Regions from separate parts of the Streptomyces cyclosori genome, predicted to be linked through region 1. Evidence: riboswitches for the same ligand, from Rfam matches in the RefSeq annotation. Region 1 holds a riboswitch; the other holds the start of a gene.
The links. Region 1 has a riboswitch for glycine ahead of gcvP (aminomethyl-transferring glycine dehydrogenase). Riboswitches for the same ligand answer to the same signal wherever they lie in the genome.
Positions count from the first base shown of each region.

Region 2: linked by a shared signal. The riboswitch ahead of gcvT (glycine cleavage system aminomethyltransferase GcvT) and the one ahead of gcvP (aminomethyl-transferring glycine dehydrogenase) in region 1 are both predicted to bind glycine.

Region 1 covers NZ_CP163520.1:6,720,663-6,731,282, forward strand. The annotation lists gene AB5J87_RS29935 (DNA polymerase IV) at 1-1,373, shown strand, start outside; gene AB5J87_RS29940 (PRC-barrel domain-containing protein) at 1,280-1,666, opposite strand; glycine riboswitch at 1,779-1,876, shown strand; gene gcvP (aminomethyl-transferring glycine dehydrogenase) at 2,069-4,954, shown strand; gene AB5J87_RS29950 (DUF5999 family protein) at 5,075-5,281, opposite strand; gene AB5J87_RS29955 (hypothetical protein) at 5,628-6,221, opposite strand; gene AB5J87_RS29960 (glutamate--cysteine ligase) at 6,721-8,241, shown strand; gene AB5J87_RS29965 (substrate-binding domain-containing protein) at 8,254-10,038, opposite strand; gene AB5J87_RS29970 (CPBP family intramembrane glutamic endopeptidase) at 10,202-10,620, shown strand, end outside.
Region 2 covers NZ_CP163520.1:2,463,143-2,473,762, reverse strand. The annotation lists gene AB5J87_RS10905 (NADPH-dependent F420 reductase) at 1-211, shown strand, start outside; gene AB5J87_RS10900 (L-serine ammonia-lyase) at 347-1,717, opposite strand; gene glyA (serine hydroxymethyltransferase) at 1,877-3,139, opposite strand; gene gcvH (glycine cleavage system protein GcvH) at 3,165-3,542, opposite strand; gene gcvT (glycine cleavage system aminomethyltransferase GcvT) at 3,612-4,727, opposite strand; glycine riboswitch at 4,877-4,970, opposite strand; gene AB5J87_RS10880 (AAA family ATPase) at 5,099-5,764, shown strand; gene AB5J87_RS10875 (enhanced serine sensitivity protein SseB) at 5,832-6,596, shown strand; gene AB5J87_RS10870 (enhanced serine sensitivity protein SseB C-terminal domain-containing protein) at 6,721-7,518, shown strand; gene AB5J87_RS10865 (ABC transporter permease) at 7,860-8,858, shown strand; gene AB5J87_RS10860 (ABC transporter substrate-binding protein) at 8,925-10,620, shown strand, end outside.

The sequences.
Region 1 (10,620 bases):
CGGCGATGCCGATGGCCCAGGCGAGACGGCTCTGCCCCAATGGCGCCTATCTCGTCCCGCGCTTCGGCTTCTACCGGACCATCAGCGAGCAGGTGATGGAGCTGCTGGGGCGGCTGTCGCCCCTGGTGGAGCCTCTGAGCCTCGACGAGGCGTTCGTGGACCTGGAGGCCGGGGGAGTCGCGTGGGACGCTCAGTCGGCCCGTGAGGCCGGTCAGAGGCTGCGTGCGGACATCCGGGCGGTGACGGGGCTGACGGGGTCGGTGGGGCTGGCCGGGTCCAAGATGCTCGCCAAGATCGCCTCTGAGGAGGCCAAGCCCGACGGTCTGGTGCTGATCGAGCCGGGCACCGAGCGGGGGAGGCTGGCCCCGATGTCGGTGCGCACCCTGCCCGGGGTGGGGCCCGCGACCGGGGAGCACCTGCGCCGGGCCGGTATGACCACGGTCGCGGATCTGGCCGAGGCGGGCGAGGACGAGCTGGTCCGGCTGCTCGGCAAGGCGCACGGGGCGTCGCTGCACCGGATGGCGCTGGGGCTGGACGACCGGCCGGTGGTGGCCGAGCGGGACACCAAGTCGGTGTCGGTCGAGGACACCTTCGACGTGGACCTGCACGACCGGGTGCGGGTGGTGACCGAGGTGGGGCGGCTCGCCGACCGGTGTGTGCAGCGGCTGCGCGCCTCGGGCCTGTCGGGCCGCACGATCGTGCTGAAGGTCCGCAGGTACGACTTCTCGACGCTGACCCGCTCCGAGACGCTCCGGGGGCCCACCGACGACCCGGCCGTGGTCCGCGAGGCGGCCGGGCGGCTGCTCGACTCGGTCGACACCACGGGCGGGGTGCGGCTGCTCGGGGTCGGGGTGAGCGGCCTGGCCGACTTCACGCAGGAGGACCTGTTCGCGCAGGCCGCGGGCGAGGGGGCGGCGGCCGGGCAGCAGCCGCCCGGCGGGGAGGCGGCGGAGCGGGTGGACCCGGTGGTGCCGGAGGAGCCGGGGGAGGGGGCCGCCCCGGCCGAGCGCCGCTGGTCGGCCGGGCACGACGTGCACCACGCCGAGTTCGGTCCGGGGTGGGTGCAGGGCAGTGGGGTGGGCCGCGTCACCGTACGGTTCGAGACGCCCGGGTCGGCGGTGCCCGGGCGGGTGCGGACGTTCCGGGTCGACGACCCGGAGCTGGTGCCTTCCGATCCGCTGCCGCTGGTGACGGGGGACGGGGCGGCGCCAGGCGGGACGGGCCCGGCCGGGGAGGGGCCGACGGGGACGGCCGGTGCGGGCGCGGGGGGCGCGGCGGATCAGGCGGGTCCGGTCCCGTCGTCGCCCGCGAGCCTGCCGAAGTCGCGGTCGGGCGCGGCGGGCGGATCGGGGGCCGAGATGTCCAGTCCGTAGTGGTGGTACAGCTGCAGCTCCTGCTCCGGGGAGAGGTGGCGGCCGACGCCGAAGTCGGGAGCGTCCTTGATCAGCGCCCGGTCGTAGGGGATGTGCAGCGCCTCGTCGACGAGGTCGCTGGGCTCCAGCGGGACGAAGGCGTCCCGGCTGAACAGGCCGGTGCGCACGGCGGCCCACTCCGGCACTCCGGTGGCGTCGTCGAGGTACACCTCGTCCACCGTGCCGATCTTGTTGCCATTGCGGTCGAACGCCTTGCGGCCGATCAGGCTGCGCGGATCGATATCGGTCTGCACGGTCCCTCCAACTGGTCGCAACTGCTCCGTAAGACTACGAAAGTGCACATCGGGGGCGTCGGCCACTCGAAGGATCGGCGCCGGGACTCGCTGGTAGGCTGGCGATGGCTGCTGACCCCGTGCGGGAGAGTCCTTCGGAAAGATGTCCGGAGGCGCCGAAGGAGCAAATCCTCCCCGGAATCTCTCAGGCCCACGTACCGCGCGGACGAGGTCACTCTGGAAAGCAGGACGGGGGACGTGCGGGCATACGCCTGTGCGCGCCTTTCCTCACCGACGGTGAAAGCCGGGACGCCCCACGCGCCCCGGTGAAGCTCTCAGGTTGAGATGACAGAGGGGGAGGCCGTCCGGGTACCCGCGCCGTGGTGCCCCTCGCAGGTCGTGCAGACCAGGAGGCCTCCCGTCATGACCGCCAACCGCATGCCGCTCACCGAGCTGGAACGTGGCATCCCCTTCGAGCAGCGTCACATCGGGCCCGACGCCGAGGCCCAGGCGAAGATGCTCGCGCAGGTCGGTTACGGCTCGCTCGACGAGCTCACCGCCGCCGCCGTACCGGACGTGATCAAGAGCGCCGAGGCGCTGGGGCTGCCCGGCGCCCGCACCGAGGCCGAGGTCCTGGCCGAGCTGCGCACCCTCGCCGACCGCAACAAGGTCCTGGCCCCGATGATCGGCCTGGGCTACTACGGCACGTTCACGCCGCCGGTGATCCTGCGCAACGTCATGGAGAACCCGGCCTGGTACACCGCGTACACGCCGTACCAGCCGGAGATCTCGCAGGGCCGCCTGGAGGCGCTGCTGAACTTCCAGACCGTCGTCGCCGACCTCACCGGGCTGCCCACCTCCGGCGCCTCGCTGCTCGACGAGGGCACCGCCGCCGCCGAGGCGCTGGCGCTGTCGCGCCGCGTCGGCAAGGTCAAGGGCGGCGTCTTCGTGGTCGACGCGGACACCCTGCCGCAGACCGTCGCCGTCATAGAGACGCGTGCCGAGCCGACCGGTGTCGAGGTCGTCGTCGCCGACCTGAGCCACGGCATCCCCGCCGAGGTCGCCGAGCGCGGTGTCTTCGGCGTGCTGCTCCAGTACCCGGGCGCCTCCGGCGAGGTCCGTGACCTCAAGCCGGTCATCGACGAGGCCCATGAGCTGGGCGCGGTCGTCACGGTCGCCGCCGACCTGCTCGCCCTGACCCTGCTGACCTCGCCCGGCGAGCTCGGCGCGGACATCGCGGTGGGCACCACCCAGCGCTTCGGCGTCCCGATGGGCTTCGGCGGCCCGCACGCCGGTTACATGGCGGTGCAGGAGAAGTTCGCCCGCAGCCTGCCCGGCCGGCTGGTCGGCGTCTCCGTGGACGCGGACGGCAACAAGGCGTACCGCCTGGCCCTGCAGACCCGCGAGCAGCACATCCGCCGCGAGAAGGCCACCAGCAACATCTGCACCGCGCAGGTCCTGCTCGCCGTGATGGCCGGCATGTACGCGGTCTACCACGGCCCGGACGGCCTGCGGCAGATCGCCCGCCGCACCCACCGCTACGCGGTGATCCTCGCCGAGGGCCTGCGCGCCGCCGGTGTGGAGGTCGTGCACGGCTCGTACTTCGACACGCTGACCGTGCGCGTGCCCGGCAAGGCCGCCGAGGCCGTCGCCGCCGCCCGCGACGGCGGGGTCAACCTGCACCTGGTCGACGCCGACACCGTCTCGATCGCCTGTGACGAGACCACCGACCGCGACCGCGTCGCCGCCGTCTGGGCCGCCTTCGGCGCCGAGGGCGACATCGCGGCGCTGGACGCCACGGCCGCCGACACCCTGCCGTCGGCGCTGCTGCGCTCCGACGAGTTCCTCACCCACCCGGTCTTCCACCAGCACCGCTCCGAGACCGCGATGCTGCGCTACCTGCGCAAGCTCGCCGACCGCGACTACGCGCTGGACCGGGGCATGATCCCGCTCGGCTCCTGCACCATGAAGCTGAACGCGACCACCGAGATGGAGCCGGTCACCTGGCCCGAGTTCGGGCAGATGCACCCGTTCGCGCCGGTCGAGCAGGCCGGTGGCTACCTCACGCTCATCCACGAGCTGGAGGAGCGCCTCGCCGAGGTCACCGGGTACGACGCGGTGTCCATCCAGCCCAACGCCGGTTCGCAGGGCGAGCTCGCGGGTCTGCTCGCGGTCCGCGCCTACCACCGCGCCAACGGCGACGAGCAGCGCACGGTCTGTCTCATCCCGTCGTCCGCGCACGGCACCAACGCCGCCAGCGCCGTGATGGCCGGGATGAAGGTCGTCGTGGTCAAGACCGCCGACGACGGCGAGGTCGACATCGCCGACCTGCGCGCCAAGATCGAGCAGTACCGCGACGAGCTCTCGGTCCTGATGATCACCTACCCGTCCACCCACGGGGTGTTCGAGGAGCACGTCGCCGACATCTGCGGCGAGGTGCACGACGCGGGCGGCCAGGTCTACGTCGACGGCGCCAACCTCAACGCGCTGGTGGGCCTCGCCAGGCCGGGCAAGTTCGGCGGCGACGTCTCGCACCTCAACCTGCACAAGACGTTCTGCATCCCGCACGGCGGCGGCGGCCCCGGTGTCGGCCCGGTCGGTGTGCGCGCGCACCTCGCGCCGTACCTGCCCAACCACCCGCTCCAGCCGACCGCCGGTCCGCAGACGGGCGTCGGCCCGATCTCGGCCGCCCCGTGGGGCTCGGCCGGCATCCTGCCGATCTCGTGGGCGTACGTCCGGCTGATGGGCGGCGAGGGCCTCAAGCGCGCGACCCAGGTCGCGGTGCTGGCGGCCAACTACATCGCCAAGCGCCTGGAGCCGCACTACCCGGTGCTCTACACGGGCCCCAACGGCCTGGTGGCGCACGAGTGCATCGTGGACCTGCGCCCGCTGTCGAAGGCGACCGGCGTCAGCGTCGACGACATCGCCAAGCGCCTGATCGACTACGGCTTCCACGCGCCGACCATGTCGTTCCCGGTGGCCGGCACGCTGATGATCGAGCCGACCGAGTCCGAGGACCTGATCGAGATCGACCGGTTCTGCGAGACGATGATCGCGATCCGTGCCGAGATCGAGAAGGTCGCCTCCGGCGAGTGGCCCGCCGACGACAACCCGCTGGCCAACGCCCCGCACACGGCGGCGGCGCTGGGCGGCGAGTGGAACCACGCGTACAGCCGCGAGGAGGCGGTCTTCCCGGCCGGTGTGTCGGCCGCCGACAAGTACTGGCCGCCGGTCCGCCGGATCGACGGTGCCTTCGGCGACCGCAACCTGGTCTGCTCCTGCCCGCCGCTGGACGAGTACGACAACTGACGGGGCGCCGTCCGAGGGCGGTACGCGTCGGGGCCGGTCCGGGGTTCTTCCCCGGGCCGGCCCCTTGTCGTGCGGTGCGCGTCGCCGCGCGGTGCGTGTCGTGTCGCAGCGGATGGCGCGCTACGCGGCCTTCGCCACCTGTCCCGCGGTCAGCGCCCGGTGCGGGGCGATGATCCGCCCGTCCGGCAGCAGCTCACCGGTGTCCTCGAAGATCAGGACGCCGTTGCACAACAGGCTCCAGCCCTGCTCCGGGTGGTGCGCCACGAGCTGCGCGGCCTCCCGGTCGGCGGAGTCGGCTGTAGGGCAGGCTGGCTGGTGCTGGCACATGGATGCGTTCTTTCGCTGCGTCGTAGTGGTGAGTGTCCTGCGGCTCGATGCGGTGTTCATGGCCGCCCCCCGTTGGTAAGTCGGTCGGTCCGCTCCCAGTGTTGCCCCACGGGCGTCAATCCGCAGGGATTTCGCGGCACCGCTTCCTACTGCTTATTGACGCATCACTCGTGCGGCCGGTTCAACTCAACTGGCCTGTCCCTTCGGGTGGTTCGGCGTGGCCTATACGGGCTAGCCCGTACGGAGGACGTGCGCGGGCGCACAGCGCGGCGCCCCGGGCCAGGGGGGTGGCTCCGGGGCGTCGGCGCGCTGCTGGTGGTGGCGTGTCGGCGGGCTTCCTGGCAGGTCAGACCGGCTGGCTCAGCAGGGGCGCGGCGGGGGTGAGCCGCAGGGTCATCACCGGCAGCAGCTCGGAGACCCGGTGCGGCCGGTGGGCGCAGATGCCGGGCGGGGCGGGCGCCAGCGGCACCAGCAGGTCGGCCGGGTCCAGTTCGCAGGCGGTGGCGGTGGCGGCCGAGGTGTCGTGGCGCAGCCACAGGGTGAGCATGTACAGCTCGGGCACGGAGAGCAGCCTCGGCTCGTACTCCTGGGTCAGGGCCTCGGCCTGGCGCAGCGCGTGCTGGGTGGAGGCGATGTAGGGGCCTTCGAAGAAGTGGGAGAAGGCCCAGCCGTCCGGGGTGAGCATGGTGTCCGCCGCCGCGACCGCGCTCGCGCCGTCGCTGATGAGGAAGCGCCAGCCGGAGAGCCGGCAGCGTGGGGCGCGCGCGCTCGGGGTGATGCGGTCCAGTACGTGGACGGGGAGCGGGAGTTCGGGGTTGAGCGGGCCCTGGGCTGTGCGCAGGGCCGGTGTGCGCGCCGCGCGGACGGCGGTGGGGGAACCGAGTGCCGCGAGGACGCTGCGCAGGGCGGGCGCGGGGGCCGGAGGGACATGCAGCGGCATGGTGGGTCGCCTCTCACTTCGGAGACACGGTGGTGCGGGGGCAGTGCGGACGGCGCTGTCTGCTCTGTACGGGGCTGTACGAGGTCAGAGGGGGGCCGGGGGACCGTGGCCGGGGCGCCAACTCTCCGCCTCGTTCGCAAAGTTTATACGACACGTGTTCAGGGCGTGTTTCGTCTAGCTGTCGCCAGTATTTCCGGCAAGGGCGGATCGCGTCTTAGTGATGCGGCATTCATCCCGATTCACGGAGTGCGGCACATCGCTGGCCTGGAAAGGTGCGGCAGCGGCGGTCGGCCGAAACGCGTCGGCGTTTTTCACGATTTCCGAAGCCGGGGTAACCGCATGTTGCTGTATGCCGAATGCATGTGCCGGAGGCCGGTTCGGACCAGCTTACTACCGGACGGCCTTCCATGGTGCGTTACAGATCAGTCAGCCTGGGCATTATCGACCGTGACGCACGCGGCCGGCCGGGCCGGCTGCCCATTCGAGGAGGGACGCTTCGATGGGTGAGAAGGTCGTGGCGGGCGAGTTCGACCTGTCCGATCGGCACGCGTACCGCCAGAAGCTCCAGCAGTGTCTGGAGGGGCTGGGGCGGCTCTTCATCGAACGGAGGTTCGACCGCCCGCGGAATCTCATGGGCCTGGAGATCGAATTGAATCTCACGGGTCCCGACGGGATGCCAAGGATGATGAACGCCGAGGTTCTGGAGAGGATAGCGAGCAAGGACTTCCAGACGGAACTCGGGATGTTCAACCTCGAAGTGAATATCGCCCCGCACCGCCTCGGCGGCCGGGTTTTCGATCAACTCTCCGAGGAACTGCGCACCGGTCTCGGGTATGCCGAGCGCAAAGCGGGCGAGGTCGGCGCCGGGATAGTGATGATCGGAATTCTTCCGACGATCACCCAGCAGGACCTGGTCTCGGCGAACCTTTCCCATGTCGACCGCTATATGCTGCTCAACGATCAGATCGTGGCAGCCCGCGGCGAGGATTTCACCCTCGACATCGAAGGTGTGGAACGCCTCGTCTGCACCTCCGGCTCCATCACCCCCGAGGCCGCCTGCACCTCTGTGCAACTGCACCTCCAGGTCACCCCCGCCCGGTTCGCCGCGGTGTGGAACGCGGCGCAGGCCATCGCCGCCGTACAGATCGCGGTGGGCGCCAACGCGCCGTTCCTGTTCGGCCGGGAGCTGTGGCGCGAGTCGCGGCCACCGCTGTTCGAGCAGGCCACCGACACCCGCCCGCCCGAGCTGCGGGCCCAGGGGGTGCGCCCGCGGACCTGGTTCGGCGAGCGCTGGGTGAGCTCCGCGTACGAGCTCTTCGAGGAGAACGTGCGCTACTTCCCGCCGCTGCTGCCCATCTGCGAGGAGGAGGAACCGCTGCGGGTGCTGGACGCGGGCGGGGTGCCCGCGCTGGCGGAACTCACCCTGCACAACGGCACGATCTACCGCTGGAACCGGCCCGTCTACGGCATCGCCGACGGCGTGCCGCACCTGCGGGTGGAGAACCGGGTGCTGCCCGCCGGGCCCACCATCACCGACGTCATCGCCAACGCCGCCTTCTACTACGGCCTGGTGCGGGCGCTCGCCGAGGACAGCAGGCCGGTGTGGACCCGGCTGCCGTTCGCGGTCGCCGCCGCCAACTTCGAGACCGCCTGCCGCCAGGGCATCGACGCCGAACTGCTGTGGCCGGTGCCGCGCAGGGGCGGCGGCGTCGCGCGCGTACCGGCCGTCAAGCTCGTACGGGACGAACTGCTGCCGCTCGCCCACGCCGGGCTGGACGCCTGGGGGGTGGAGCCCGCCGACCGGGACCGCTACCTCGGTGTCATCGAGGAGCGCTGCCGACGGCGCGTCAACGGCGCCTCCTGGCAGGTCGACACCTACCACCGCGCCCTCGACGCGGGCCTCGATCGGGAGGCGGCGCTGGCGGCCACCACCCGCCGCTACAGCGAGCTGATGCACGGCGGCGAGCCGGTGCACACCTGGCCCACGGGGTTCGCCGGCCGGTGCGGGGGGCCGGGATGAGCGGACGGTCGGTCAGCCCGTCGCGGTCGCCCGGCCCGCCGTCAGGATGGCCTTGAGCATCACCGCCTGGATCTCGGCCGGGTCGCTGACCTGGTAGCCCGCGCCGCCGGTGGCCAGCGCGATCTCCTTGACGGCGGCCTCGTCGGCGTCCGGCCCGACCGCTATCGCGATCATCGGCAGCGGTCTGGCCGGGTCGGCCAGCGCGCGCAGCCGGGTGAGGAGTTCGCCGCGCGAGACGCTGCCCGGGTCCTCGTTGGCGCCGTCCGTCAGCACCACCAGGGCGTTGAACCTGCCCGGCCGGTATCCCGCGGTGGCCTTCTCGTACGCGGCGAGCACCGTGTCGTACAGCCCGGTCGCCCCGGCCGGCACCGGGCGCAGCGCGCCGAAGGCGGCGGTGAGGCGGTCGCGCTGGGTGCGACCGCCCGCCACCGGGTCGCCGAGCCGGGCGGTCGGCACCAGCTCGCGGTAGTCGCGCGCGCCGTCGAGCCGGGTGGCGAACTCCCACAGCCCGATCTCGTCGTCCGGGGTGAACTGGGCGAGCGCGCGCAGCAGCGACTCCTTGGTGACGTCCATCCGCGAGCGGCCACCGCTGCCCGGAACCGGCGCGGCCATCGACCCGGAGGCGCCCACGACCGTGGTGAGCCGGGCGCTCTGCACGGTCACCGTCCACATCCCCAGGGCGTCCTCGATCTCCTTGGCCGACGGGGCCGGGGCGCTGGAGGTGGCGTAGGGCTGCGGTGATCCGCCGCCCGCCGTGCGCACCAGCTCCTCGGCGACCGGCTCGCCCGGCGCCCGGAAGCCGCCCCGGGCCAGCGCCCGCCGCGACTCCGGCTCGCCGAGCAGGGTCAGGAACCGCAGCGCGGCCCGGCTGCGGTCGGTGCTGAGCCGGTTCTGCCGCACGATCGTGTACGGGTAGTCCAGCTGCGGCGCCCCGTCCTCGGGATAGAAGAGGTCGAGCCCGAGCGCCGGGCCGCGCCCCGCGTTGTAGGCGAAGGCCGCCTGTTCGGACAGGACGACGGCCTGGTTGCGGTGCGGATCGGTGTGGGTGGGGCCCGAACCGTCCCGGGTGAGCGTCCCGGTCACCTGGGCGTCGCCGGCGGAGGTGCGCCGGGCGAGCAGCCGGGTGAGGGCCGCGGCGCGGGTGGCGCCGTCGGAGCCCTGCTCGGCCGTGGAGCGGGCGACGCTGCTCAGCGCGAGGAGCGCCGTGGCCGAGCGCGCCGGGTCGGCGGCGCCGAGCCGCGGGCCGTCCGGGCGGGTGACGGCCGTGGTGAGCTGCGCCCAGGTGTACGTACGGGCGGGCCAGCCCAGCGTTTTCGCCGCCGGTGCCACCAGGGCGAGCGCGACCGGCGAGAGGGCGACGTGCCCCGCCGTCGCGACGGGCACGCCGTCGCCGCCCTCCTTGGCGCGGTCCACCCAGAGCGCCGAGTCCGGTATCCAGACCGCGAAGCCGGGGTCCTGGCCCGCCGCGAGCGCGTCGGCGACGCGGTACGACTCGCGGGCGGTGACCCGGACGTCGATGCAGGAGCCGTCGGAGGTCACCTTGTCCCGGCGGGCGCGCTCGGCGACGGACCGGACGGCGGGAGCGAGATCGGGGGAGGCGACGAGATCCAGCCGCACCGCCGAGTCCTGGCACGAGTCGCCGAAGGAGAGCAGCCCGCCGCTCGCCGCGACGGCCGCGCCGCCCGCCACCGCGAGTACGAGGAGGGTGGCGACCACGACGGTACGGCGGCGGGCGGCGGCCGGACGGGACCTGGTTCCCCGGGCGGTGCCGTCGTCGGGCAAGCTGTGACGTCCCATGGCGGTGGTGCCCTCCTTGAATCCCGAACAAGGAAAAAGGGGGACCGCGCCAAGGAAATGGCGCCTGCCCCCCGGCCTGTCGCGCACGATCTTCGTACTTTCTTTCGAGACCCTAGCGGGGCGGTCGGGGGCGCGGGACGGGTTCGGTCAACTGGAGGCAGGTGTGCAGGTGGAGGCGGGGCGTGTGGCTGATTCTCTTTCCGCGGAGGGGGGTTCGCCGCGGATTCTGCGGTCCGAGACGGTGCTCGTGCTGGCCCTCTCGCTCGGGGCGAGCGGAGTGTCGGCGCTGATCAGCTTTGTCGGATCGGTGACGAAGCCGGGCGGCCTCAAGGACCAGGCGGCGAAACTCAACACCTCGTACGCGCCCGGTCGCCCCTGGCTGGATCTGGCCTGGCAGCTCTTCGGCATCGCGACCGCGCTGGTGCCGGTGGCGCTCGTCGCGCACCTGCTGCTGCGGGAGGGGACCGGCGGGCTGCGGGTGCTCGGCTTCGACCGCCGCAGACCGGGGACCGACCTCGGCCGGGGGGCGCTGATCGCCGCCGGGATCGGCAGCGCGGGGCTCGGGTTCTACCTCGTGGCGCG
Region 2 (10,620 bases), 4.3 Mb from region 1:
GCCGGTGGCCGGGGACGACGCGGCGGCGAAGCGGCTGGTCCGCGAGCTCATCGACGAGCTGGGCTTCGACACGGTGGACGCGGGCGGGATCGACGAGTCCTGGCGGCAGCAGCCGGACACGCCGGTGTACGGGAACAAGGGCGGTGTCGAGGAGATCACCCGCGCCCTGGCGGCGGCGTCCCCGGAACGGCCGGAGGCGTTCAAGGCGTGAGGCCCGCCGCCGGGGCGCCGCCCCGGCGGCGGGCCGGGCGGGGGCCGGGTGGGGGCCGCTCGCGCGGAACGGCTCCCCGCGCTCCTCAGCGGGGCTCGGGGGCCCTCCCGGGGGCGCGCTCCGCCGTCCGGCCGCTCAGCACTCGATGATGTTGACCGCCAGACCGCCCCGCGCGGTCTCCTTGTACTTCACGGACATGTCCGCGCCGGTCTCCTTCATGGTCTTGATGACCTTGTCCAGGGAGACCTTGTGGCTGCCGTCGCCGCGCATCGCCATCTTGGCGGCGGTGACGGCCTTCACGGACGCCATGCCATTGCGCTCGATGCACGGGATCTGGACCAGGCCGCCGACCGGGTCGCAGGTCAGGCCCAGGTTGTGCTCCATGCCGATCTCCGCGGCGTTCTCCACCTGCTCCGGGGTGCCGCCGAGGACCTCGGCCAGGGCGCCCGCGGCCATCGAGCAGGCCGAGCCGACCTCGCCCTGGCAGCCGACCTCGGCGCCGGAGATCGAGGCGTTCTCCTTGAAGAGCATGCCGATGGCGCCCGCGGCCAGCAGGAAGCGGACCACGCCCTCGTCGTCGGCGCCGGGCACGAAGTTCATGTAGTAGTGCAGCACGGCCGGGATGATGCCCGCGGCGCCGTTGGTGGGCGCGGTGACGACCCGGCCGCCCGCCGCGTTCTCCTCGTTGACCGCCATCGCGTACAGCGTCGCCCACTCCATGGCGTGCGCGTCCGGGTTGCCCTCGGCGCGCAGCTGGCGGGCGGTGGTGGCGGCGCGGCGGCGGACCTTGAGGCCGCCCGGCAGGATGCCCTCGCGGGACATGCCGCGCGAGACGCACGCCTGCATGACGCGCCAGATCTCCAGCAGGCCCGCGCGGATCTCGTCCTCGGTCCGCCACGCCTTCTCGTTCTCCAGCATCAGCGCGGAGATCGACAGGCCGGTCTCGCGCGCCAGGCGCAGCAGCTCGTCACCGGTGCGGAAGGGGTACTTCAGTACGGTGTCGTCGGGCACGATCGGGTTCTCGCCCGCGACCGCGTCCTCGTCGACGACGAAGCCGCCGCCGACCGAGTAGTACGTCTTCTCCAGGACCAGGGCGCCCTCGCTGTCGTACGCGAAGATCGTCATCCCGTTGGCGTGGTAGGGCAGCGCCTTGCGGCGGTGCAGGACGAGGTCCTCGTCGAAGTCGAAGGGGATCTCGTGGGCCCCGAGCAGGTTGATCCGCCCGTCCGCCTTGATCCGCTCCACCTGCTCGTCGGCGCTCTCCACGTCGACCGTGCGGGGCGAGTTGCCCTCCAGGCCCAGCAGGACCGCCTTGGGGGTGCCGTGGCCGTGGCCGGTGGCGCCCAGCGAGCCGTACAGCTCGGCCCGTATCGAGGCGGTGTGGGCCAGCAGGCCCTCGTTCTTCAGACGGCGCGCGAACATCCGGGCAGCGCGCATCGGGCCGACCGTGTGGGAGCTGGACGGGCCGATGCCGATCGAGAACAGGTCGAAGACCGAGATGGCCACGGGAGGACTCCTAGGTGGGGGTAGACGCCGTTGTCTGCCGGGGTGGTGCAGAGCGAGCAGGTCGAGCGGGCGGTGCAAGGGTTCGGGGCACCGTGCTCACTGTCCAGTGTCCAGTGTGCGCGGTGCCCCGAAGGTTCGTACGAATAAAAGGGTACGAAACTACTTCAGGCCGGGGTACAGCGGGTGCTTGGCGGCCAGGGCCGAGACCCGGGCGGCCAGGCCGGCCTTGTCGAAGTCCGGCTTCAGCGTCTCGGCGATGATGTCGGCGACCTCACGGAAGTCGTCCTCGCCGAAACCGCGGGTGGCCAGCGCCGGGGTGCCGATCCGCAGGCCCGAGGTGACCATCGGGGGCCGCGGGTCGTTCGGGACGGCGTTGCGGTTGACCGTGATGCCGACCTCGTGGAGGCGGTCCTCGGCCTGCTGGCCGTCGAGCTCGGAGTCGCGCAGGTCCACCAGGACCAGGTGCACGTCCGTGCCGCCGGACAGGACCGCGACGCCGTGCGCGGTGACGTCGTCCTGGACCAGGCGCTCGGCCAGGATCCGGGCGCCGTCCAGGGTGCGCTGCTGGCGCTCCTTGAACTCCTCCGAGGCCGCCACCTTGAAGGAGACCGCCTTGGCCGCGATCACGTGCTCCAGCGGGCCGCCCTGGAAGCCGGGGAAGACCGCGGAGTTCAGCTTCTTGGCGAAGGCCGTGTCGCGGGAGAGGATGATGCCGCCGCGCGGGCCGCCCAGCGTCTTGTGCGTGGTGGAGGTGACCACGTCGGCGAACGGCACCGGGTTCGGGTGCAGCCCGGCCGCCACCAGACCCGCGAAGTGCGCCATGTCGACCCACAGCAGCGCCTCGACCTCGTCCGCGATGCGGCGGAACTCGGCGAAGTCCAGCTGGCGCGGGTAGGCGGACCAGCCCGCGATGATGACCTTGGGGCGGTGCTCCTTGGCCAGCCGCTCGACCTCGGCCATGTCGACCAGACCGGCCGCGTCGACGTGGTACGGGACCACGTTGAACTGCTTGCCGGAGAAGTTCAGCCGCATGCCGTGGGTGAGGTGGCCGCCGTGCGCCAGGTCCAGGCCGAGGATCGTGTCGCCGGGCTGGGCGATCGCGAACAGGGCGGCCTGGTTGGCGGAGGCGCCGGAGTGCGGCTGGACGTTGGCGTACTCCGCGCCGAACAGGTCCTTGACCCGGTCGATCGCGATCTGCTCGGTCACGTCCACGTGCTCGCAGCCGCCGTAGTAGCGGCGTCCCGGGTAGCCCTCGGCGTACTTGTTGGTGAGGACCGTGCCCTGGGCCTCCATGACCGCGACCGGAGCGAAGTTCTCCGAGGCGATCATTTCGAGGGTGGACTGCTGGCGGTGGAGCTCGGCGTCGACGGCGGCGGCGACGTCCGGGTCCAGCTCATGGAGGGGGGTGTTCAGAAGCGACATCGGAATATCAGTCCTTACGCCGGGGTCAGCTGCCTGCGAACGCGGTGTACTCGTCGGCGGAGAGCAGGTCGCCCGGCTCGTCCGAGACGCGCACCTTGAACAGCCAGCCGCCCTCGAACGGGGCGGAGTTCACCAGCGACGGGTCGTCGACGACGTCCTGGTTGGCCGCGACGACCTCGCCGGTCACGGGGGAGTAGAGGTCGCTGACCGACTTGGTCGACTCCAGCTCGCCGCAGGTCTCGCCCGCGGTCACCGTGTCACCGACCTCCGGGAGCTGGACGAACACGACGTCACCGAGCGCGTTGGCCGCGTGCTCCGTGATGCCGACCGTCGAGACGCCGTCCTCGGCGCCCGACAGCCACTCGTGCTCCTTGCTGTAGCGCAGCTGCTGGGGGTTGCTCATGACCTGAATTCTCCTGTACGAGGGGGAGTGGTGGTGAACAAGGAAGTGATGCGGAGCGTGTGCGAGGGGTCACTTCTGGCGCTTGTAGAACGGCAGCGCCACCACCTCGTACGCCTCATGCGTACCGCGAATGTCGACGCCGACGCCGGAGGTGCCCGGTGCGGCGTGGGCGGCGTCCACGTACGCCATGGCGATCGGCTTGCCGAGGGTGACGGACGGGGCGCCCGAGGTCACCTCGCCGACGACCTGGCCGTCCGCGACGACGGAGAACCCGGCGCGCGGCACCCGGCGGCCCTCGGCGATCAGACCGACCAGCTTGCGCGGGGCCTTGGCGGCGGCGCGCTCGGCGGCGGCCTCCAGGGCGGCGCGGCCCACGAAGTCCCCCTCCTTCTCGAACTTCACCACCCGGCCGAGCCCCGCGTCGAACGGGGTGAGCGCGGTGGTCAGCTCGTGCCCGTACAGCGGCATGCCCGCCTCCAGGCGCAGGGTGTCGCGGCAGGACAGGCCGCACGGCACCAGGCCCGCGTCCCGGCCCGCGTCGGTGAGCGCCCGCCACAGCTTCTCCGCGTCGGCCGGGGCCACGAAGAGCTCGAAGCCGTCCTCGCCGGTGTAGCCCGTCCGGGCGATCAGTGCCGGGACGCCGGCCACGGTGCCGGGCAGGCCCGCGTAGTACTTCAGGCCGTCCAGGTCGGCGTCGGTGAGCGAGGCCAGGACGGCCGGGGACTCGGGGCCCTGGATGGCGAGCAGCGCGTAGTCGTCGCGGTCGTCGCGGACCTCGGCGTCGAAGGCGGCGGCGCGCTCGGTGATCGCGTCCAGCACCACCTGGGCGTTCCCGGCGTTGGCGACGACCATGTACTCGTGCTCGCCGAGGCGGTAGACGATCAGGTCGTCCACGATGCCGCCGTCCTCCTGGCAGATCATGGTGTAGCGGGCGCGGCCGACGCCGATGGTGCTCATGTTGCCGACCAGCGCGTAGTCCAGCGCCTGCACGGCCTGCGGGCCGGTGACCGTGATCTCGCCCATGTGGGAGAGGTCGAAGAGGCCGGCCCGGGTGCGGACGGCGGTGTGCTCGTCGCGCTCGCTGCCGTACCGCAGCGGCATGTCCCAGCCGGCGAAGTCGGTCATGGTCGCGCCCAGCGAACGGTGCAGCGCGTCGAGGGCGGTGAGACGGGGGGCGTTGCTCATGAGGATGTGGCTCCCAGGGCATGACGGCGAGGACGATCCTCCCCATCTGTCATCGGAACCTGAGAGGTTCGCCGGACGCACGTCGGGGTCCTGGCTTGCACCTTGGGTGGGGCCGCCCCTACGGAACGCGACCCGCTTTTCAGATCTGCCTCATCCACGCGGTACGGGGCCTGAGAGATTCAAGGGAGGGACTTGCTCCTTCGGCGCCTCGGAACTGACCGAGGACTCTCCCGCGTGGATTCAAGCGGCCGGTATGCAGTTGGCGCGCACATCATTGCACGCATCTCCGGAACGTCACATCACTCAGGTCTCATTACCATCTCTTTACGCGCATTGGGGAAGGGTCGCACGACCCGACAGGGGGAGGACCCATGACGGTTCACGAACAGCGGACGGCGGCGCTCGGCGGAGCGGTGCCCGCCCAGCGGGACCGCGCCGCGCACGGCGCCGCCGCGGTGGTGCGGGACCTGCGCGGGCGCGGGCGCCGCACGCCCCGCACCCTGCGGTTCGCCGAGGGGGACGTGGTGGTGGTCTCCGGGCTGCCCGGCAGCGGCAAGACGACGCTGCTGCGCCAGGCCGCGCCCGGCCTCGGCATCGACTCCCAGGACACCCGCCGGGCCTGGGAGGCACGGCTGCCGGGAGTCCCCTACGCGCTGTACCGGCCGGTGGCCCGCATCGCCCACTTCCTGCGGATGCACCGGGCGCTGCGGGCGGGCGAGGGCCTGGTCGTGCACGACTGCGGCACCCACTCCTGGGTGCGCTGGTCGCTGGCCCGGCGGGCGGCCCGGGGCGGGCGGGCCCTCCATCTGGTGCTGCTGGACGTGTCGCCCGAGACCGCGCTGGCCGGCCAGGTGGCCCGGGGCCGCAAGGTCTCCGCGTACGCCTTCGCCCGCCATGCCAGGGCCGTGCCCCGGCTGGTCGACGCGGTGGCCGGGGGGCGGCTGCCCCGGGGCGTGGCCTCGGCGGTGCTGCTCGACCGGGAGGCGGCGCGCGAAGTGGCGAGGATCGCCTTCGGGCCGGGCGGCCCCCGGCGCTAAGGTTTCGTACGGGGCGCGGGGGACCGCGCGACAAGTCACCGACGGTCCGCGGTCAGAAGGACGGCACATGGAATTCCCGCATCCGCACGGCGGCGGCGGCTGGCCCGGCAACGAGCTGGAGGAGGCCCTGGCCGCGGCCCTGGGCAACCCGACGGCGGGCCCTCGCCTGATAGAGGTACTCGGCCGCAACCCGGTCTGGGTCCCGCTGCCCAACGGCGGCGGTCGCGACAGCCGTGACCTGGACCTGCCCACGATGGAGATCGAGGGCGCGCCCTACGTCCCCGTCTACAGCTCCGAGCAGCAGTTCCTCCAGTGCGTCGGCCCGCACATGTCGTTCGCGGTCGCGCCCGCCGTGGAGTTCGCCCGCGGGCTGCCGCCGCAGCTGGGCATCGCGCTGAACCCCGAGGGCGCCGTCGGCGTACCGCTGCCGCCGCCCGCCGTGGCCCAGCTGTGCCGCACCGGGCGGACCGCGCTGGACGGGCCCGCCACCGGCGCCCGGGTGCGGCTGTACGAGCCGGACTGGCAGGACGACCCCGTCGACTTCCTGACCGCCGCCGCCGCCGAGTTCGACGCCACCGGCGTGGTGCGCACCGCCCGCCGCGCGCTCGCCTCCATCGAGGGGGACACCCCGACGCTCTTCGTCGGCGTGGAGTTCTCCACCTGGGACGGGGCCGGGCGCAACGCGCCCATGGAGGCGCTGGGCCGCGCGCTGGGGCGGGCCGCCGTGCCCTGGCCGGTCAACCTGGTGCTGCTGGACGTGGCGCAGGACCCGGTGGGCGACTGGATGCGCGACCGCGTGCGCCCCTTCTACACGCGCGCCGCCCCCCAGTAGGTGGGGCGCGCACCGGGCCACCCCGGGGTGCGCCCGCATAAGCTGGTTTCATAATCCGTACACCCCCACGGCCGCACGCCTGTGCACCGGCGGCGCGGGGGACCGAAGAGGGGCGGGACCCAGGGTGAGTGCGTCAGGCACCGCGGCGGCCGGGCAGGTCGAGCACATGCTGCGCCAGGTGGCCCCCGGACGCTACGACGCGTACGAGGGACTGCTGCACGCCCTCGCCGACCCCTCGGCCGGACGGCTCTGGATGCTGCTCTGGCACGGCCGCCCCGGCGCCCCGGACGCCCAGTACGGGAACATGGAGGTCGACGGCGTCTGCTACGCGCCCTGCGCGACCTCGCCCCAGGAGCTCGCCGCCAGCGGCTGGAACCGCTCCTCCGAGGTCGTCACCGGCCGTGACATCGCCCGTGCCCTCTACCCGGACCGCTATGGGATCTGGCTGAATCCGCACGCCCCCGGCGGCGGCGTCGGCATCCCCTGGCCGGATCTGCGCCGGATCGCCACCGGCCTGGAGCGGATGCCCGCGGGACCGCTGCGGATCAGCGAACCCGCCCTGGACATCCCGCAGTTCTACGCCCTGCTCGCGCAGCACGCGCACCGCACCCCGGCCGTCCGCGCGCTGCGCCGCGCCTGGGTGCAGCCCGCCGTCGGGGTGGCGTATCTGGCCATCGGTCTGGACCTCTACGACACCGGACGCCAGGCCGTGGACTCGGTACGCGCGATGATGCAGCAGTCCGTGGGCGCGGTGCCGGACGGGCTCGCGGTGTCCACGGTGGCCATGTCCGACGAATACGACCCGGTCGGAATGTGGCTGCGCGCCCGGGGACGTCCGTTTTACGACCGCGAGGCGCACGCCGCTCCGGTCGCCCCGGCCGGCGGCTACGGCTACCCCCCGGCCGCCCCGCGCGCCTACTGACACCCCTTCCCCGCCGTACCCGCGCCCGCACGCGCGCCCGCGCCCACGCCAAAACCACTCCCTATAAAGGCAGTTGGGCGACATGACCGATCTGGTCGATTGATGCGCAAGTGATCCGCTCAGGCGATCACACCGTCCGGATAACGGAAGTTCGCTGACCGCATCACGTTTAGGCAACCATTCACCGTCAGGTCTGGCGGGTGATCGCGAACGCGTTGAAGACTCCCGGCTAACAAGGGCCCGTCGGCCCGTCGCAGATCACCGCACCACCTGATGGAACAAGCCGCCACAGCGGCTGGTACGGGCTGGCCAACCGCCGGCCGGGAGGGGTCAGAGGCACTGTGACCGCACCGCTAGAGACCACCGGATCGGCTGCCGAGGTGCCGCCGGAGGCAGTACTCACGGGGGCCAAGCAGAGCCAGATCGAGGGCCGTTCGCTCGGACAGATCGCCTGGACGCGCTTCAAGCGCGACAAGCTCGCGGTCGCCGGTGGCGTCGTCGTCGTCCTGCTCATCCTGCTCGCCGTTCTCTCCAAGCCCATCCAGTGGGCGTTCGGGATGGATCCGAACGAGTTCCACCAGGATCTGATCGACCCGGCCCTGCTGGCCCCCAAGGGCTCCTGGGGCGGCATGAGTTGGGAACACCCGCTGGGTGTCGACCCGCAGTACGGGCGCGACATCCTGTCCCGGATCATCGAGGGCTCCTGGGTCTCGCTGCTCGTCGCGGGCGGCGCCACCCTGCTCTCCGTGGTCATCGGCGTGATCATGGGCGTCACCGCAGGCTTCTACGGCGGCTGGGCGGACACCCTGATCAGCCGGGCGATGGACGTCTTCCTGGCGTTCCCGCTCCTGCTGTTCGCCATCTCGATCTCCGCGTCCCTCCAGGACGGGGCGTTCGGACTGACCGGGCTGCCCCTGCGGATCAGCGTGCTGATCTTCGTGATCGGCTTCTTCAGCTGGCCGTACATGGGGCGCATCGTCCGGGCCCAGACGCTCAGCCTGCGCGAACGCGAGTTCGTGGAGGCGGCCAAGAGCCTGGGCGCCCGCGGCCCGTTCATCCTGGTCCGGGAGCTCCTGCCGAACCTGGTCGCACCGATCCTGGTCTACGCCACGCTCCTGATCCCCACGAACATCCTCTTCGAGGCGGGACTCAGCTTCCTGGGCGTCGGCATCTCGCCGCCGCAGGCGTCGTGGGGCGGAATGCTCACCACCGCGACCGACCTCTACGAGGCGGACCCGCAGTACATGATCGTGCCGGGCCTGGCGATCTTCATCACGGTCCTGGCGTTCAACCTGCTGGGCGACGGGCTGCGAGACGCCCTCGACCCGCGAGGCAAGTAAGCACGCGGCACCTGCCACATCCGTACCACTCCTGCCGCAACCATCCATAGAGGGGGCATTCCTCAGGTGAAGACGAGAAAAGCGACCGTTCTGATCGCTACCGCCGTGGCGCTGACGCTGGGGGCCACCGCGTGCAACGACTCCAAGGACGACAAGGGCGACGGCGGCAAGGGCGGTAAGTCGGTCACCGACGCCGCGCTCAGCCAGATCGTGAACAAGTCCGACAAGAAGGGTGGCACGGCCACCTACGCGATGTCGGACGTGCCGGACTCGCTGGACCCGGGCAACACGTACTACGGCTGGGTGCAGAACTTCTCCCGCCTGTACGGCCGTACGCTCACCACGTTCAAGCCGGCCGCCGGCAAGGACGGCCTGACCGTGGTCCCGGACCTCGCGGAGTCGCTGGGCAAGGCCAGCCCCGACGCGAAGACCTGGACGTACACCCTGAAGAAGGGTCTGAAGTTCGAGGACGGCACGCCGATCACCTCGAAGGACGTCAAGTACGCCGTCGAGCGTTCGAACTTCGCCCCCGAGGCGCTGTCCAACGGCCCGACCTACTTCAAGTCGCACCTGGTGGGCGGCGACAAGTACCAGGGTCCGTACAAGGACAAGAACCCGAGCGGCATCGCGTCGATCGAGACCCCGGACGACAACACCATCGTCTTCAAGCTGAAGGACGCCTTCGCGGACTTCGACTACCTCGCGACCTTCTCGCAGACGGCCCCGGTGCCGCAGGCGAAGGACAAGGGCGCGGCGTACGTGCAGCACATCGTCTCCTCCGGCCCGTACAAGTTCGAGTCGTACGAGGAGGGCAAGGGCGCGACCCTCGTCCGCAACGCGCAGTGGGACCCGAAGACCGACCCGAACCGCCCGGCCCTGCCGGACAAGATCAGCATCCGGTTCAAGGTCAACGCGGTCACCGTCGACAACGACCTGCTCGCGGACAACCTGACGGTCGACGCGGCCGGCACCGGTGTCTCGCCGCAGACCCAGCCGAAGGTCCTGACCAGCCCCAAGTACAAGTCGCAGACGGACGGTTCGTACGCCGGCGCGACCTCGTACATCGGTCTGAACGTCAACGTCGCCCCGTTCGACAACGTCCACTGCCGCAAGGCCGTCCAGTGGGGCATCGACAAGGCGTCGATCCAGGCCGCCGCGGGTGGCGCGCCCAAGGGTGACGTCGCCTCGACGCTGCTGCCGCCGACCGTCAACGGCTACAGCAAGTTCAACCTGTACCAGACCGACGGCGACAAGGGCGACCTGGCCAAGGCCAAGGACGAGCTCAAGCAGTGCAACCAGCCGAACGGGTTCTCGACCAACCTGACGGCCCGCTCCGACCGCCCGTCCGAGATGGCCATGGCCACCGCGGTCCAGGCGTCGCTGAAGAAGCTCAACATCAACGCCGAGATCAAGTCCTTCCCGGCGGGCAAGTACTTCCAGAACTTCGCGGGCAACCCGCAGTACGTGCACGACCACAAGCTCGGCATGATCATGACCGCGTGGGGTGCCGACTGGCCGACCGGCTTCGGCTTCCTGGACCAGATCATCAACGGCTCGGCCATCAAGCCGTCCGGTGGCAACAACGTCCAGGAGCTGAACGACCCGGCGATCAACAAGGCGCTGAACGACGCCATCGCCAACACGGACAAGGCCGCCCGTGAGAAGGCGTGGGGCGACATCGACAAGATGGTCGCCGAGAACGCCTCCGCCGTGCCGCTGATCTACCGCAAGAACCTGCTGTTCCGCCCGACGTCGGCCACCA